DNA from 2 places in the Caloramator sp. CAR-1 genome. Region 1 is predicted to be linked to the other one. Evidence: predicted binding sites of a transcription regulator. Region 1 holds the regulator's gene; the other holds the start of a gene.
The links. The regulator LexA, encoded in region 1, represses DNA repair genes until DNA is damaged. The targets are predictions, from matches to a motif close to CNAACANNTGTTNG.
Positions count from the first base shown of each region.

Region 2: the regulator LexA is predicted to act here: its motif matches at 1,781-1,794, upstream of uvrB (excinuclease ABC subunit UvrB).

Region 1 covers NZ_JAUONW010000037.1:104,515-113,315, reverse strand. The annotation lists gene Q3V94_RS10330 (PadR family transcriptional regulator) at 1-76, shown strand, start outside; gene Q3V94_RS10325 (pyridoxal phosphate-dependent aminotransferase) at 93-1,277, shown strand; gene purB (adenylosuccinate lyase) at 1,412-2,842, shown strand; gene proC (pyrroline-5-carboxylate reductase) at 3,184-3,978, shown strand; gene Q3V94_RS10310 (tyrosine recombinase XerC) at 4,184-5,155, shown strand; gene Q3V94_RS10305 (hypothetical protein) at 5,182-5,466, opposite strand; gene Q3V94_RS10300 (LysM peptidoglycan-binding domain-containing protein) at 5,560-5,832, opposite strand; gene lexA (transcriptional repressor LexA) at 5,973-6,578, shown strand; gene Q3V94_RS10290 (methionine gamma-lyase family protein) at 6,617-7,897, opposite strand; gene hfq (RNA chaperone Hfq) at 7,950-8,207, opposite strand; gene miaA (tRNA (adenosine(37)-N6)-dimethylallyltransferase MiaA) at 8,330-8,801, opposite strand, start outside.
Region 2 covers NZ_JAUONW010000030.1:12,547-21,347, reverse strand. The annotation lists gene Q3V94_RS09130 (PRK06851 family protein) at 1-578, shown strand, start outside; gene Q3V94_RS09125 (hypothetical protein) at 598-1,401, opposite strand; cyclic di-AMP (ydaO/yuaA leader) riboswitch at 1,404-1,530, opposite strand; gene uvrB (excinuclease ABC subunit UvrB) at 1,807-3,765, shown strand; gene uvrA (excinuclease ABC subunit UvrA) at 3,767-6,583, shown strand; gene Q3V94_RS09110 (hypothetical protein) at 6,663-7,781, shown strand; gene Q3V94_RS09105 (YdcF family protein) at 7,888-8,430, shown strand; gene Q3V94_RS09100 (FHA domain-containing protein) at 8,439-8,801, shown strand, end outside.

The DNA of each region.
Region 1 (8,801 bases):
AGCTTTATATAAACCTTTATTAGATGAATCCTTAAATATTATTAATAACACATTAAAGGAAATATATAAAAATTAACAAGGAGGAAAAATATATGGAACTTTCAAGAAAAGCAAAAGAAATTAGTTCATCTGTTACCCTTGAGATTACTGCAAAGGCAAAAAAAATGAAGGATGAGGGAATAGATGTTATAAGTTTTGGTGCAGGAGAGCCAGATTTTAATACGCCTTTAAACATTCAAAATGCTGCAATAGAAGCAATAAAAAAAGGATTGACAAGATATACTGCAGCTTCAGGTATACTAGAACTTAAAAAAGCCATTTGCGATAAACTAAAACTAGAAAACTCATTAGAATATAAACCGTCGCAAATTGTTATCTCAAATGGAGCTAAACATTCTATATATAATGCACTTCAAGCAATTTGCAATCCAGGAGATGAAGTTATCGTTCCTGTTCCTTACTGGGTAAGTTATCCGGAATTGATAAAATTGGTAGATGCGGTTCCTGTTTTTGTCAAAACAAAAGAAGAAAATAATTTCAAGTATACCAAGGAATCATTAGAGGCTGCAATAACACCAAGGACCAAGGCGATTATTTTAAATAGTCCTAACAATCCAACTGGAACGGTATATGACAAAAAGGATTTAGAATTTATTGCTGAAATAGCAATAAAACATGATTTAATTATAATTTCAGATGAAATTTATGAAAAGTTAATTTATGATGGAACTGAACATATTAGCATTGCTTCGTTAGGAGATGAGATTAAAGAAAGAACTATAGTAATAAATGGAGTATCTAAGGCTTATGCTATGACAGGATGGAGGATAGGATATACTGCTTCAAATGAAGAAATAGCAAAACTTATGTCTAATCTTCAAAGCCATGAGACATCCAATCCAAACACAATTGCTCAATATGCTAGCTTAGAAGCTATAAACGGTCCACAGGAAGATATCGAAATAATGAGAAAAGAATTTGAAAAAAGAAGAAATTATATGGTTGATAAAATAAACTCTATAGAAGGCTTATCCTGCGTTAAACCATTAGGTGCCTTTTATGTAATGATAAACATAACAAAGATTAAAGGCAAAAATATTAAGGGTTATAATATTAATAGCTCGGTTGATTTTTGCAATGCACTTTTAGAATATTCGAAGGTTGCAGCAATTCCAGGAGAAGGCTTTGGAGATGATGATTATATTAGACTATCCTATGCAACTTCAATGGAAAATATAATAGAGGGCTTAAACAGAATTGAAGGCTTTTTAAAGTAAGGGGGAGTTACCCCTTTTTCTTTTTGTTTTTTATTTTGTATTTTCTATAAATTATTTAAAGTTTATTTTACTTGAAGAAAGGTTAAATATAATATTATAATTATTATGTTAATATCTTAAAAGGAGTGGATCATATGCACAGGGAATATCAAAGTCCATTAGTTACAAGATACGCATCAAAAGATATGTCTTATCTTTTTTCTGAAGAATACAAATTTACTACATGGAGAAAATTATGGGTAGTTTTAGCGGAAGCCGAAAAAGAATTGGGTCTAAACATAACTGATGAGCAGATTAATGAATTGAAGGAACATATTTATGATATAAATTATGATGTTGCAAGAGAATATGAAAAGAAAACAAGGCATGATGTAATGTCCCATGTTTATGCATATGGTGAACAATGCCCAAAAGCTAAACCAATAATACATTTAGGTGCAACAAGTTGTTATGTTGGCGATAATACAGATGTAATAATCATGAAGGAAGCATTAAACATAATAAGGAAAAAGTTAATAAAGATAATAAAAAATTTAAGCCAATTTGCAGATAAATATAAACAACTTCCAACATTAGCCTATACACACCTGCAGCCAGCTCAACTAACTACCGTCGGAAAAAGAGCGTGTCTTTGGATCCAGGATATTATTGTAGATCTTGAAAATATAGATAATTGTATTGATTCTTTAAAATTACTTGGAGTTAAAGGAACTACTGGAACACAGGCAAGTTTTTTAAAGTTATTTAATGGTGATCATGAAAAGGTAAAAAAACTTGATGAGCTTGTATGTGAAAAGCTTGGGTTTAAAGATAAGTTTTTTAAAGTAACTGGTCAAACATATCCTCGTAAACAAGATATGATAGTTTTAAATACTTTAAGTTTAATTGCACAAAGTGCATATAAGTTTAGCAATGACCTTAGAATATTGCAAAGTTTTAAGGAAATAGAAGAGCCCTTTGAAAAGCATCAAATTGGATCTTCTGCAATGCCCTATAAGCGCAATCCAATGAGAAGTGAAAGAATATCTGCTTTAGCAAGATATGTAATAGTAAATGTATTAAATTCATCGATTACAGCTTCGACCCAATGGTTTGAAAGGACACTAGATGATTCAGCTAATAAAAGAATCGTAGTTGCAGAAGCATTTTTGGCTATCGATGCAATCCTAAACCTATATATTAATGTTTCTGAAAATTTAGTTGTATATCCAAAGATAATACAAAAACGAGTTATGGAAGAACTTCCTTTCATGGCTACCGAAAATATCATGATGGAAGCAGTGAAAAAGGGGGGAGACAGACAAGAATTACATGAGAGAATAAGAGTTCACTCAATGGAAGCTGGTAAGGTAGTTAAAGAAGAAGGCCGTGAAAACGATCTTATAGATAGAATTGTAAATGATCCAAAATTTAATTTAGATAAAAATGAATTAAAAGACGCTCTAAATCCACATAACTACATAGGTCGCTCAAAGGAACAGGTTGAAGAATTTTTAAGTGAAATTGTAGAGCCTATACTTTTAAATAATGAAGTAGATGAAATAAACGTGGAAATAAATGTTTAATTAATAGTTTGATAAATAAGCTAAGTTGTTAATTTAAAAGCCAAGGTATGTTGAAAGTAGCACATATCTTGGTATTTTATTAGAATAAATGTTAATAATTTAACAATAGAGAAATAATTGAAACATAAAGTCGAAAATTCTTTCTACAAAATATTACTTCATATAACATCTTATTTTCAAATTTAATATGATAACTAATATCATTTGAAAAGTCGAATTAGGTAGCCAAATGAGAATAATTAAAAATTCATTTATTCATTATTATTAACATGGTTATTCACTTGTGTGAATAAACACTTTAACTTAAAATATTTATATAGAAAAAATAAGGAGTGATAAACGTGATAGGTATTATTGGTTGTGGAAATATGGGAGGAGCTATTTTAAAAGGAATTATAGGTTCCGGTTATGATCCAAAAGATATATATGCTTATGATCATAGTAAAGAAAAGATATTAAATATTAATTCGCATGTTAATATATGTAATAATGAAAAGGAAGTTATTAATAAATCTAAATACATCTTTCTTGCTGTTAAACCTATAGCATATGATAAATTATTAAACGATATAAAAGACCTTGTTGCTAACGATAAGGTTATAATTTCTATGGCAGCAGGATATGATACTGAAAAAATAGAAGAAAAACTTGGGAATGAAGCTAAAGTAATTAGAATTATGCCTAATACACCTTCATTAATTGGTGAAGGATATACCGTGGTCGTATTAAATGAAAATATAGATAAAGTTGAAGGTGAATATGTCATCAATTTATTAAAGTCATTAGGAGAAGTAAAAATAATAAATGAATCACAAATAAATGCATATTCAGCCATAACAGGAAGTGGACCTGCTTTTGCATTTCTTTTTATAGAAGCTATGGCGGATGCAGCCGTTCTTTTGGGAATTCCAAGAAAGGATGCTTATGAGGCTGCAGCAAGAATGCTTATTGGAAGTTCTAAACTTCTTATAGAAACAGGTAAACATCCTGGTGAACTTAAAGATATGGTAACATCCCCAGCAGGAACCACAATTGAAGGTATTAGAACCTTAGAGGAAAAGGGATTTCGAAGTGCGATTATTGAATGTGTTGTAAATACATATAAGAAGAACTTAAATATCAAAGATATAAGGTGATAATTTTATGGTTGTGATTAGATATTTATTGCTAATTGTTGTTATAATTATATATTTGATATTTTGTATTTTACTTATATCAGGATTAAAAACTAAAAACAAAAAGAAAAAATTTGATAATGTCTCGAAAAAGTAGGGACAAAAAACATTTCGCTAAATATCAATTTAGTAGAATGTCCAAATGAAAAACGATGGGGGAGTGACAATGGATAATAAAAATTTAGATGCACTATTTGACGAGAACCTACCTTATATATTAAATGACTTTCTTGGATATTTATATACAGTTAAAGGAAAATCCTTAAACACAATTGATGGTTATAAAGTTGATCTGAGATTGTTTTTGAAATATATAAAAAAAATAAAATATAATTTAAAAAATGAAATTGATGATATCGATATTTCGGATGTTAATGCAGAACTGATTAAACAAATTATCTTAAGTGATATCTACTCCTTTATAAACTATGTTTCGATTAAAAGACAAAACAGCACTTACGCAAGGGCAAGAAAAATTGCTGCAATAAGGTCCTTTTTTAATTACTTAGAAACAAAAGCTAAAATAATCAAAGAAAATCCGGCTCGAGAGTTGGAATCTCCTAAAATCAATAAAAGACATCCTGTTTATTTAACCCTTGAACAAAGCAAAAAACTTCTTGATTCAATAAAGGGAAGAAATAAAGAAAGGGATTTTGCTATCATTACTCTTTTCCTTAATTGTGGCTTAAGATTGTCGGAGCTTGTTAGTATCGATATTAGCAAAATAAAGGGAGATACATTAACTGTCGTTGGTAAAGGGAATAAAGAAAGAACAGTTTATTTAAATAAAGCTTGTATAAAAGCTATAAATTCTTATCTTGCTGTAAGGCCAAAAGATGGTGTTGTAGATAAAGATGCTCTTTTCTTAAGCGAAAGAAAAAAGCGAATAGATAAAAGAACCGTAGAAAAACTTGTTAAAAAATATATTGTAAGTGCCGGACTTTTAAACGATAAATATACTCCCCACAAACTAAGGCATACAGCTGCTACTTTGATGTATAAATATGGGAAAGTAGATATTAGAGCCCTTCAACATATCCTTGGCCATGAAAGCGTTTCTACTACTCAAATATACACCCATATTGATGATGAAATATTAAGGGATGCAGTTAAATCAAATCCTTTGTCTGAAGAATAAATAAAGCCCCATTTGGGGCTATTTTATTATTCGTTATATTCCTTTAAAAGTTTTTCTTTTAATTCAGGAATGTCTTCGATGTATAATACATTTTCATCTTCTTCGAAATCTAATATATTTTCCTCATATAAGTAATCGTCGATTTCACTTTCATCTTCGATTATTCCATCGATCAATATTTCTTTATAATCAGAATCTAATTCTAAGCACTTACCACAATTGTCGCATATTTTACCTTCTACAAGGTCGCACGTATTACAATCGCTGCAATTATCACATATTTTATTTTTATCGAAAATACACATTTGCATCTTATCAATCCCCTTGCATTTAAATTTTTAAGGTTATTATAACACTATACACAATTTAAAGCAAGGCAAATAAAAAAGCTGCAAAATGCAGCTTTAATCAGCCTCTATAGGCACTTTTATTGTTTGGCCAGGATATATTATTAATGATTCTAAATTATTTGCTTTTCTTATTTCATAAACTAATTTTCTTATATCTTGTTTATCTGTTTTATGTTTTTTAGCTATCTTCCAAAGGGTATCTCCGGATTCAACTGTAACATATATGTAGTTGATTTTGCTTTGGCTCTGGCTATTTGCTTTTTTATAAAAAGGAATAATAAGGATGATTAATATTAAAGCTACAGCTAATAGTTTTTTATTTTTCATAACGACCCCTCCCGAACATATGTTCTATTAATATTATATCGAACAGGTGTTCGGTTGTCAATATGGTCGAACATTAGTTTGCCTGATAAAATAATTTATGTTATAATAAAGCTAGATAATCATTAAGGGGTGCATAAGATATGGCTAACAATAATAAAGATAAGCAGCAGGAAATACTTGAATTTATAAAGAAGGAAATTGCAACAAGGGGATATCCTCCATCTGTTAGAGAGATATGTGAAGCTGTTGGTTTAAGATCCACCTCAACTGTTCATGGTCATCTTGAAAGACTTGAGAAAAAGGGCCTAATAAGGCGTAATCCAAGCAAGCCAAGAGCTATTGAATTAGTAAATAGCTCTACAATAAAAGAAGTAATTAACGTTCCTATCGTCGGGAATGTAGCAGCTGGACAACCTATTTTGGCTATAGAAAATATTGAAGATTCCTTCCCTTTGCCAAGCGATTTTATAAAGATAAACAATAATGCCTTTATATTAAAAGTTAAGGGAGATAGCATGATTGAAAAGGGGATTTATGATGGGGATTACTTAATTGTTGAACAGCAATCAACTGCTAATAATGGCGATATTGTTGTTGCATTAGTTGACGATAGCGCAACAGTTAAAACCTTTTATAAGGAAAACGGATATATAAGGCTGCAGCCTGAAAATTCATCAATGCAGCCAATTATAGTTAAAGATTGTAAAATACTTGGTAAGGTAAAGGGATTAATAAGAAAGTATTAATAATAAATTAAGGGCTGCAAGATGCAGCCCTTAAAATTTTATTCTAGTATATTTGATAGCCCCTTTAGTATACCAACCTTAGCGTGTTCTAAGGTTAAGCCACCTTGAATATAAGCTATATATGGCGGTCTAATAGGTGCATCTGCGCTAAGTTCTATTGAAGAACCTTGAATAAATGCACCTGCAGCCATTATTACCTGATCAGTATAGCCTGGCATGTCCCATGGCTCACAATCAACAAAGGAATCAACAGGAGATCCTTTTTGAATACCTTTAATAAATTTAATTAGTTTATCTTTATCATTAAATTTAACAGCTTGAATTATATCACTTCTTTTTTCATTATATTTTGGCGAAACTTCAAATCCAGCAAGTTCAAGCAGTCTAGATGCAAATATTGCTGATTTTAAGGCCTCAGCTGTAATGTGAGGAGCAAGGAATAAGCCTTGAAACATTTGCCTTATAACACCAAAGGTTGATCCACACTCTCTTCCAATTCCAGGAGCAGTCAATCTGAACGCTGCCTTTTCTACAAATTCTTTTTTACCTGCAACATATCCCCCTGTAGGTGCTATACCTCCACCTATATTTTTAATTAAAGAACCTGCTATTATATCAGCACCCACATCCGTTGGCTCTTTAATATCTATAAATTCTCCATAGCAGTTATCAACAAAACATATTATATCTTTATTTATAGATTTTATTAATTTAATAGCTTCTTCAATATCATTAATTTGTAGCGAAGGTCTCCAAGCATATCCAGTTGATCTTTGAATTGCTATCATTCTAATTGTAGAATCTTCCTTTAATACCCTTTCTACTTTTTTTAGATTTATTTTACCATTAGGTAAAAGGTCAATTTGTCTATAATTTACTCCGTAATCCTTTAACGATCCCATTTCTGATCCTTCTATTCCTATTACCTGCAGCAAAGTATCATAGGGCTTTCCTGTAATTGATAGCAATGTATCATTAGGTCTTAAATTTCCAAATAAGGCAATTGTTATGGCATGAGTTCCAGAGACTATATGGGGCCTTACCAAGGCATCTTCACAATTAAATACACGGGCATAAACCCTATCTAATGTATCCCTGCCTATGTCACCATAACCATAACCGGTAGAATAAGTAAAATGTGAGTCAGATAACTTTTCATCCTGCATAGCCTTTAATACTTTGATTTGATTGTATTCCTTTATTTGATCTATTTCATTAAAATATTTTTCAACGTCCTTTAATGCTTTATCGGCAATTTCAATAGCAACAGGACTAAAATTATATTTTTCCTGCAAAAATTTTTTAGTAATATCTAGCATTTTGCACCTCCAAGTAAAATACATTATAAAAAACTCGCCATAAGCGAGTTTTTTATACTTCTTTATTTTCTTTTTCTTCTTGATTTACTGTTGTATATAAAATGGGCTTTGCTGGAACTATCGTAGATATTGCATGCTTATAAACCATCATTTGTTTTCCTTCTGATTCTAAAATAACTGTAAAGCTATCAAAACCTTTAACATTACCCTTTAACTGAACCCCTGATACTAAGAAAATTGTAACGGGTATTTTATTTTTCCTAGCCCCATTTAAAAACACATCTTGTAAATTATTAGCGTTTTTAACCATACCATCATCCTCCAAAGTTATTATGATAATAATTTGCCCCCATTTATTTTAGGCAAAAAATTGCTTAATTTTGGTTATTACTTTTAGTTTATTCTATAGATTATTATTTGTCAATTAAGATTCTAAATTATCATAAATTTTTCCTTTATGTAATTTATCATAACATTTAAAACTTCATCAATGCTGCTAAATTCATCTAAGTTTATCCAGAATATCCTATCCTCCCTTCTAAACCAAGTTAATTGTCTTTTAGCATACCTTCTTGTATTTTGTTTTATTATATCCTTTACTTCTTCTAATGTCAAATAACCATCGAGATAATCAAAAACTTCCTTATAGCCAATTCCCTGCATAGAAGTCATATCCTTAGTATAACCCATTTCCTTTAATTTTTTAACTTCATCTATTAATCCTTTCTCAAACATTTCATCTACCCTTTGATTTATTCTCTCATAAAGTTTTGTTCTATCCATAGTAAGTCCAAAATATGCAAGATTAAAATCTATTTCTCTTTTTTTTGATTCCCTTTGAAATTCCGATATAGGTCTGCCTGTATTTTTATATACCTCTAATGCCCTTATTATCCTTTTTAAA
Region 2 (8,801 bases), on a different contig from region 1:
TTATTAAAGGTTGCACCCATAAAAAACCTAAAGAATGGCACAGGTTTGCAGGGGCTATGACACCACAAGGACAAGTATGCTATTATGACAATTTAACGCAGGATATTAAAAATAGATATATAGTAAAGGGAAGACCGGGGACAGGAAAATCAACAATGACAAAAAAGATTGCTCAGGCTGCACTTAATAAAGGTTACGATGTTGAATTTTATCATTGTGCCTTTGATCCATCAAGCATTGATATGATAATAATTAGAGAACTAGATTTTGCTCTACTTGATGGAACTGCACCCCATGTTTTTGAACCTGAACTTGATGATAAGGTTGTTGACATGTTTACTTGTATTGATACGAATATCGTCCATGAGAATGAAGACCCAATAAAGGCAATCGAAAGGGAATATGCTGAGGAGATAAATAAAGCTAAGAAGATTTATACTAACATTAAACAGCTCCACGATGAACTAGAAAAATATTATATCAATGCAATGGATTTTAATAACGTCAATGCATTAAGGATAAGAATAACTAAGACATTGATAGAAATGTATAATACAATGAGCTCTAAAGGGGTTTAATCCTTTAGAGCTCATTTTCTTAAAATCCAGCAGCTTTTTTAATCATTTCTTGATGATCTTTGTCTACTGCACCATCCTTATGTCTTCTACTATTTAAAAAGTGTATATCAATGTGGCCGTCCATTCCGTTTCCTTTTATTTTATCTAAATTCATTCCACGGCCGTAACCACCTGAACGACCATTTACTATTTTTCCTTCTGGTGCTGAGTCAACGCCTGCATGGGGCATAGATGTCATAGATGCTGCAATTCTTCTTCCATTAACTTCAACGATAACAGGGCGCCTTTCCCAAGAAAATCCATTCCATATGTCCTTTATTATTTCGGTATCTTCCTTTGAAGCTGCCTCAACGTCGGCATGTAAATGTCCATATGTTCTTATAACATAAAAGGATTTTCCTGTTAAAAGGTCTATAACCCTGGCTTTAGAACCTATAGAAAATACTTCCTTTGCTACTGACCAATCTAAAAGTTCACCGTATCCAGCTGCACTTCTTGAAGCTACGATTCTTCTGGTTGTCGACTTAGTTGATAATCTTTTTTTTGCAGTGGACTTAGTTGTAACTTTTTTTGGAGCCTTCTTTTTATTAGAAGTGGCTATTTTTGTTTTGCTAGTTTTTGATGTTTTACTTCTTATAGTAGTATTCTTTTTCTTTGAAGCTGTTTTTGAAGAAGATTTATTAACTTTTTTCGTTGTTGTGTCTGCTGAAGATTTCTTTACGGCCCTTGAAGTCTTTTTAGAAGGTGCAGCCTGGACGCTTGTCCATGTCTCTCCGTTAAAAATTAGCAAAATAATTAGTAAGATTGATATGAGCTTTTTCATTTGTATCACCTCTCTATGCCTACGAGGTTAGTTGACGGGTTCGGGAAGAGAGTGTCCCTACCAAATAATTGGATTCACCCCAAAGGATAATCCCCCGTTGTCCAAAAGGACATTCGGCAAAATTTCTCTTATATTATCCCTTATTTATAGAGGCTTGTCAATAGAAATTAATGGAACATATTTACATTATTTTCTTCAAGTGGAACTTTAACTTAAAGTGAATATGTTAAAGTAAAAAATTATACAAAAACTTACATTTGTAAATTCTTGTATAAAAATGATGGCTTGATCGACAAGAAATTATTGTTACTTGCTAATAATTATATTTAGTGTAAAATTATATTTGACTATAAAAAGATAAAGGAATATAATCAAATTGCGAACATTTGTTCTTGAGGTGAAAATATGGGTGAATTTAAAATAGTTTCAAAATTTAAACCAACAGGCGACCAGCCTGAGGCTATAGAAAAGCTGGTTGATGGAATATTAAGGGGAGATAGATGTCAGACTCTTTTAGGGGTAACAGGTTCTGGTAAGACTTTTACTATGGCAAATATAATAGAAAGGGTTCAAAAGCCTACTTTAGTTATTGCCCATAATAAAACCCTTGCTGCACAGCTTTGTAACGAGTTTAGAGAGTTTTTCCCTAATAATGCTGTTGAATATTTTGTTAGTTACTACGATTATTATCAACCTGAAGCTTATGTTCCCCAAAGCGATACCTACATTGAAAAGGATGCATCTATTAACGATGAGATAGATAAATTAAGACACTCGGCAACATCGGCTTTGTTTGAAAGGCGGGATGTCATTATAGTTGCATCAGTTTCATGTATTTATGGCCTTGGAGATCCCTTTGAGTATAAAAACTTAGTTTTATCATTAAGGGTTGGAATGGAAAAGGATAGGGACGATGTTCTTAGAAAACTTATAGATATTCAATATCAAAGAAATGATATAGATTTTCATAGAGGAACCTTTAGAGTTAGGGGAGATGTTGTTGAGATTTTTCCAGCATCCTCCAATGAGAAGGCAATAAGGGTTGAGTTTTTTGGAGATGAGATAGATAGAATTTGTGAGATAGATTTCTTAACTGGAGAAATATTAGCAGAGAGAAATCACGTTTCCATCTATCCGGCATCCCACTATGCCACATCAAAGGAAAAAATTGAAAGGGCAATTGAATCGATAGAAAGGGAGCTTGAGGAAAGATATAAAGAACTTATGGACAATGGGAAACTTCTTGAAGCCCAAAGATTAATGCAAAGGACAAAATATGATATTGAGATGCTAAGGGAAGTTGGATACTGCACAGGCATAGAAAATTATTCAAGGCACTTTGATGGAAGACAACCTGGACAGCCGCCATATACTCTATTAGACTATTTTCCAGATGATTATCTTTTGTTTATAGATGAAAGCCATGTTACTATCCCACAGCTTAGAGCAATGTATGGTGGAGACAAATCAAGAAAAGATAACCTTGTTGAATATGGTTTTAGACTTCCTTCTGCCTATGATAACAGGCCTTTAAAGTTTAACGAATTTGAGAGAAAGATAAATCAAGTAATCTTTGTAAGTGCAACACCGGCTGAATATGAAATAAAAAATTCAACTCAAGTTGTAGAACAAATAATAAGGCCAACAGGTCTTGTGGATCCTGAAATAATAGTAAGACCAGTAAAAGGGCAAATAGATGACCTTATTGGTGAGATATCTAAAACTATTGAAAGAGGATTTAGAGTCCTTGTTACTACTCTTACTAAAAGAATGGCGGAGGATTTAACTTCTTATCTTAAAGAGGCAGGAATTAAGGTTAGATATTTGCATTCTGATATAGATACTATTGAAAGGATGAAAATAATTAGGGATTTAAGGCTTGGAGAATTTGATGTATTAGTTGGGATAAATCTTTTGAGGGAAGGATTAGATATTCCTGAGGTTGCCCTTGTTGCAATTTTAGATGCTGATAAGGAGGGCTTTTTAAGGTCACAAACGTCGCTAATACAGACAATTGGAAGAGCTGCAAGAAATGCTGAAAGCAAAGTTATCATGTATGCAGATACTATTACTGATTCAATGAAACGGGCAATAGATGAAACAAATAGAAGGCGCAAAATACAGATGGAATATAACAAAAAACATGGTATAACTCCAAAAACTATAATAAAGCCTGTATTTGAAGTTATTGAGGCGACAAAGCCGGTTGAAATTAAGGATATAGATTTAAATGAGGAAAACAAGGAACTTCTTATAAAAAATATCGAAGAACAAATGCACAAGGCAGCAAAAGAACTTGACTTTGAAAGGGCTGCTAAGTTAAGAGACCTTTTATTCAAGCTTAAAAAGGAAAAGGAGAGATAGGATGTCTCAAGATAATATAATAATTAAAGGTGCAAGAGAACATAACTTAAAGAATATAGATGTAGAAATTCCAAGAAATAAATTAGTTGTATTAACAGGACTTTCGGGGTCAGGAAAATCTTCCCTTGCCTTTGATACTATCTATGCAGAAGGTCAAAGAAGATATGTAGAATCCCTTTCGGCCTATGCAAGACAGTTTTTAGGTCAGATGGATAAACCGGATGTTGATTATATAGAAGGTTTATCTCCTGCAATTTCAATCGACCAAAAAACCACCAGCAGAAATCCAAGATCAACTGTTGGAACGGTTACAGAAATATACGATTACCTTAGATTATTATATGCAAGAATTGGTGTTCCCCATTGTCCTAATTGCGGTAAAGAAATTAAACAGCAGACTGTTGACCAAATGGTGGATAAAATATTAGAATTCCCTGAAAGAACAAAGCTTCAAATTTTAGCACCTATAGTTAGAGGAAGAAAGGGAGAACATGTTAAGGTATTGGAGAATATAAAAAAGAATGGTTTTGTCAGAGTAAGGATAGACGGTGAAACCTATGAACTTAACGAAGATATTAAATTAGAAAAAAACATAAAGCACAATATAGAAGTTGTTGTAGATAGAATAGTAATAAAAGAAGGAATAAGGTCAAGGCTTACCGACTCAATTGAAACTGCCCTAAAACTTGCTGAGGGTTTAGTTATAGTGCAAATAATAGACGGCGAAGAATTTTTGTTCAGTGAAAAATTTGCCTGCCCAGACTGTGGCATAAGTATTGGGGATCTTGAGCCCAGGATGTTTTCCTTTAACAGCCCCTTTGGTAAGTGCCCTGAGTGTGATGGATTAGGCATCATGATGGAAATTTCCCCTGAGCTCGTAATGGACAGAAGCTTATCGATAAAGGAAGGGGCCATCAAACCCTGGGGGACATTAGATGAATCAGGATGGACCTATGCAGTTGTTAGGGGATTATCGAAACATTATGGGTTTAGCTTAAATGAGCCTCTTGAAAACATAGATGAAAGGGCAGTAGATGTGCTTTTATACGGCAGCGATGGAGAAAAGTTTAAAGTAGAATTTACAAGGGATAATGCGAAGGGAGAAATGCTTTATTCCTTTGAAGGTATTATTCCTAATCTTCAAAGAAGGTATAGGGAAACAAATTCTCAGTATATTAGAGAAGAAATTGAAGGATATATGTCGGTTAAAAAATGTCCACTTTGTAAAGGCGCAAGGCTTAAAAAGGAAAGTCTTGCCGTAACCGTTGGCGGGCTTTCCATAGCCCAGTTAAGCGACCTTACTATAAGGGAGCATCTTGAATTTCTTGAGAAATTGAACTTAACGGAAAAGGAAACAATGATAGCAAATCAAATACTAAAGGAGATAAAAGCAAGGCTTAAATTTTTAGTGGATGTAGGGCTAGATTATTTAACTTTATCAAGGGCAGCATCTACATTGTCAGGTGGTGAATCCCAAAGAATAAGGCTTGCTACCCAGATAGGCTCTGGACTTGTTGGAGTTTTATATATACTTGATGAACCAAGCATAGGGCTTCATCAAAGGGACAACGATAAACTTCTTGCAACTTTAAAGCACTTAAGAGACTTAGGGAACACATTGATAGTCGTTGAACACGATGAGGATACTATAAGGGCCGCAGATTATGTTATAGATATAGGACCTGGTGCAGGGCAGCATGGAGGATATGTTGTGGCAGCAGGAACTCCTGATGAGATTGCCCAATGTGAAAACTCAATAACAGGTCAATATTTAAGCGGAAAAAGGAAAATTGAAGTTCCAAAGGAAAGAAAAAAGCCAAACGGAAAATGGATTGAAGTTAAAGGTGCAAGGGAAAACAATTTAAAGAATATAAATGTTAAATTTCCCCTTGGAGTCTTTACATGTGTTACAGGTGTTTCAGGATCCGGTAAAAGCACCCTTGTAAATGAAATACTTTTCAAGGGTATTGCAAAAAAACTTTATGGTTCAAAATATGAAGTTGGCGCCCATAACGATATACTTGGAATAGAATACATCGACAAAGTTATAGATATAGACCAATCGCCCATAGGAAGAACTCCAAGGTCAAATCCTGCGACATACACAGGAGTGTTTGATCTTATAAGGGAAGTATTTGCTCAAACACCGGAGGCAAAAATGAGGGGATATAAGCCTGGACGGTTCAGCTTTAATGTAAAGGGCGGAAGGTGTGAAGCCTGTGGTGGAGATGGAATAATTAAAATAGAAATGCAGTTTTTATCGGATGTTTATGTCCCATGTGAAGTATGTAAGGGTAAAAGATATAACAGAGAAACGTTGGAGGTGAAATATAAGGGCAAGAATATTGCTGATGTATTGGATATGACAGTAGAAGAAGCCCTTGAATTTTTCGAAAACATTCCAAGGATTAAATCAAAGCTTCAAACCCTTTATGATGTTGGTTTATCCTATATTAAACTTGGCCAACCTTCTACCCAATTATCCGGAGGAGAGGCTCAAAGGATAAAGCTTGCCTATGAGCTTTCAAAAAGAAGCACAGGAAAAACCCTTTATATTTTGGATGAGCCTACAACAGGACTTCATATGGAGGATGTTAGAAAGTTGATTGAGATTATTTATAGATTAGTAGAAACAGGCAATACAGTAGTTGTTATTGAGCATAACCTTGATGTAATAAAGTGTGCTGATTATATTATAGACTTAGGTCCTGAAGGTGGCGACAGAGGTGGACAGGTTATTGCAGAAGGAACTCCAGAAGATATAATAAAAAATGAAAAGTCTTATACAGGGCAGTATTTAAGAAAATATTTGGGATAAAGAGCAGCTGAGGCTGCTCTTTATTTTTTAGAAAAATATGGTAAAATATATATAGGAGTTTAGTTTTGGAGGTATTGCTGTGAAAACTTTATTAAAAATTATATTGATTCCAATATTTCTTATTTTATTTTTTTATGCCCTTACTTTAACCTATTATAAAATAAATCCACCAATAAAACTTACGGATAGGGTGTGGCTGGACAAAAGCGTCCTTCTTGAAAATCCTAATAATGACTGGTATTTTTACTATGGAATATACAATCCAAGTATGTTTGATTTAAAGATAATGGATATGAAAGTTAATTCGAAAAATGTTAAAATTGAAAAATTGGGTCTTCGAGATGTAACCAATAACCCAGAAGAAACATTTAAGGAAATAGATGAAACAAAACCTTTTATTTTAAAAAGGAAGTCCAGAGCACAGATATTATTGGTATTTAGAATATATGGATTAAACTCAGAACTTGAAAATATTGTATTTGATTATACCTTATTAGGTATTCCTTTTAGACAGAGGATAAAAATTGAATTGTTTAATAGTAAAATGCAGAACACTAATGGCAATTTTCAGCCTGTTATCGATGAAATTAAGAAAAATGAAGAAGTTACTTTGATTGCTAAAGACGTTTCAGAGGAAAAGCTGTTGAGTCAAAATGATAGGAAAAGACTTATAGAAGCTTTAGAAAAATCTAATATAATAAATGACGATGACTTTTTTACAGGTCAAGCCATATCACCTGCATTTCCACTTTATATGCTTAGATTTGGAAATAAAGAAATTTTGTTTATAGATAAAACAAAAATTTTAGTTAGGGATCCGAAGTATTTTAGTTTTTATCTTGTTCCAAAGGATATCTGGAATGAGATGGAAAGAATACTTCCTGTAAATAAGCTTAATGATGTTAATGATTTAGTATTTTTATTTAAAGCTGAAAAATTAAAGATAGAGGATATTGAGAATGAAGTTATCAATGGAGATTACACATATATAAAAGAAAAGATAATAAGAACCTTAAGAACTGCAGAGGCGGTTGGTGAATTACAGAACAAAGAAGGTGAAAAATTGATTTTAAAATTCCAAATAAATGGTAAGGAATATGCTATTTACGTCTATAATGATGGTTTTATATATAACAATAATTTTTATGAGAAGAAGGGAATTAAAGAGGATATAGAACTTGCATTACAAGCAGTATAATATCTTATTACAAGACTTGCACTTGCAGGTCTTGTTTTTTTGTGGATATAATATACTTAAATAATCAGGGGGGATTAATTTGAAAAAATTTTTATTTTATGGTTTTATGCTTTTGATTTTGCTGATTTTTTTCTTGGCAGGACAAATTATTTACTTTGGCTATAACAGTAAACCCAAAAAGGCAGATTGCATTATAGTTTTAGGGTGTAAAGTTCGGGGAAATGAACCTAGCCACTTTTTAAAGGCGAGGTTAAATTTAGCCATAGAATTATTTGAAAATGGATATGCAAAATATATAATAGTTTCTGGAGGTCAAGGTAAGAACGAAAATATTTCTGAAGCTGAAGCTATGCAAATATATCTTAAAAGGAAGGGTGTAAAAGAAAAATATATAATAAAAGAGGATAAATCATATTCGACCTATGAAAATTTACTTAATTCAATGGAAATAATGAAATATATGGGTTTTAAAGATGCAATAATAGTATCCAATAAATATCATTTAAAAAGGGCATCTTTAATAGCAAACAAACTTGGAATTAGGGCAAGCTATGCAGGATGCTTTGTTACAGACTGGCTCTACTTTGAAATAACTGGATTTATTAGGGAGATACTTGCTCTTTTAAAGTTTTATATTTTTAACATGTAGGTGATTTTATGAAGGAAATTGCTATGATTTTAAAATTTATTGTTATCGGACTTATATATTTAGTTATTTTTAGAATTATTAAGATAATGTATTTGGATTTAAAGGGTATAAACAGGATAAAAGCTCATAAAAAAGAATTTGCATTGGAAATTAATGATGCTCCTGAGGATATTGGTATAACTAAAGGCTCACTATATATTATTCATAAAGTTATGAGCATAGGAAGAAACTTTGATAACGATTTAGTTATTAAGGATCCATATGTTTCAGGTAACCATGCAAAGATATTCGTAAAAGATGATAGACTATTTATTGAAGATTTAGGCAGCACTAATGGAACATATGTAAATGGGAGGAGAATAGATAAGATT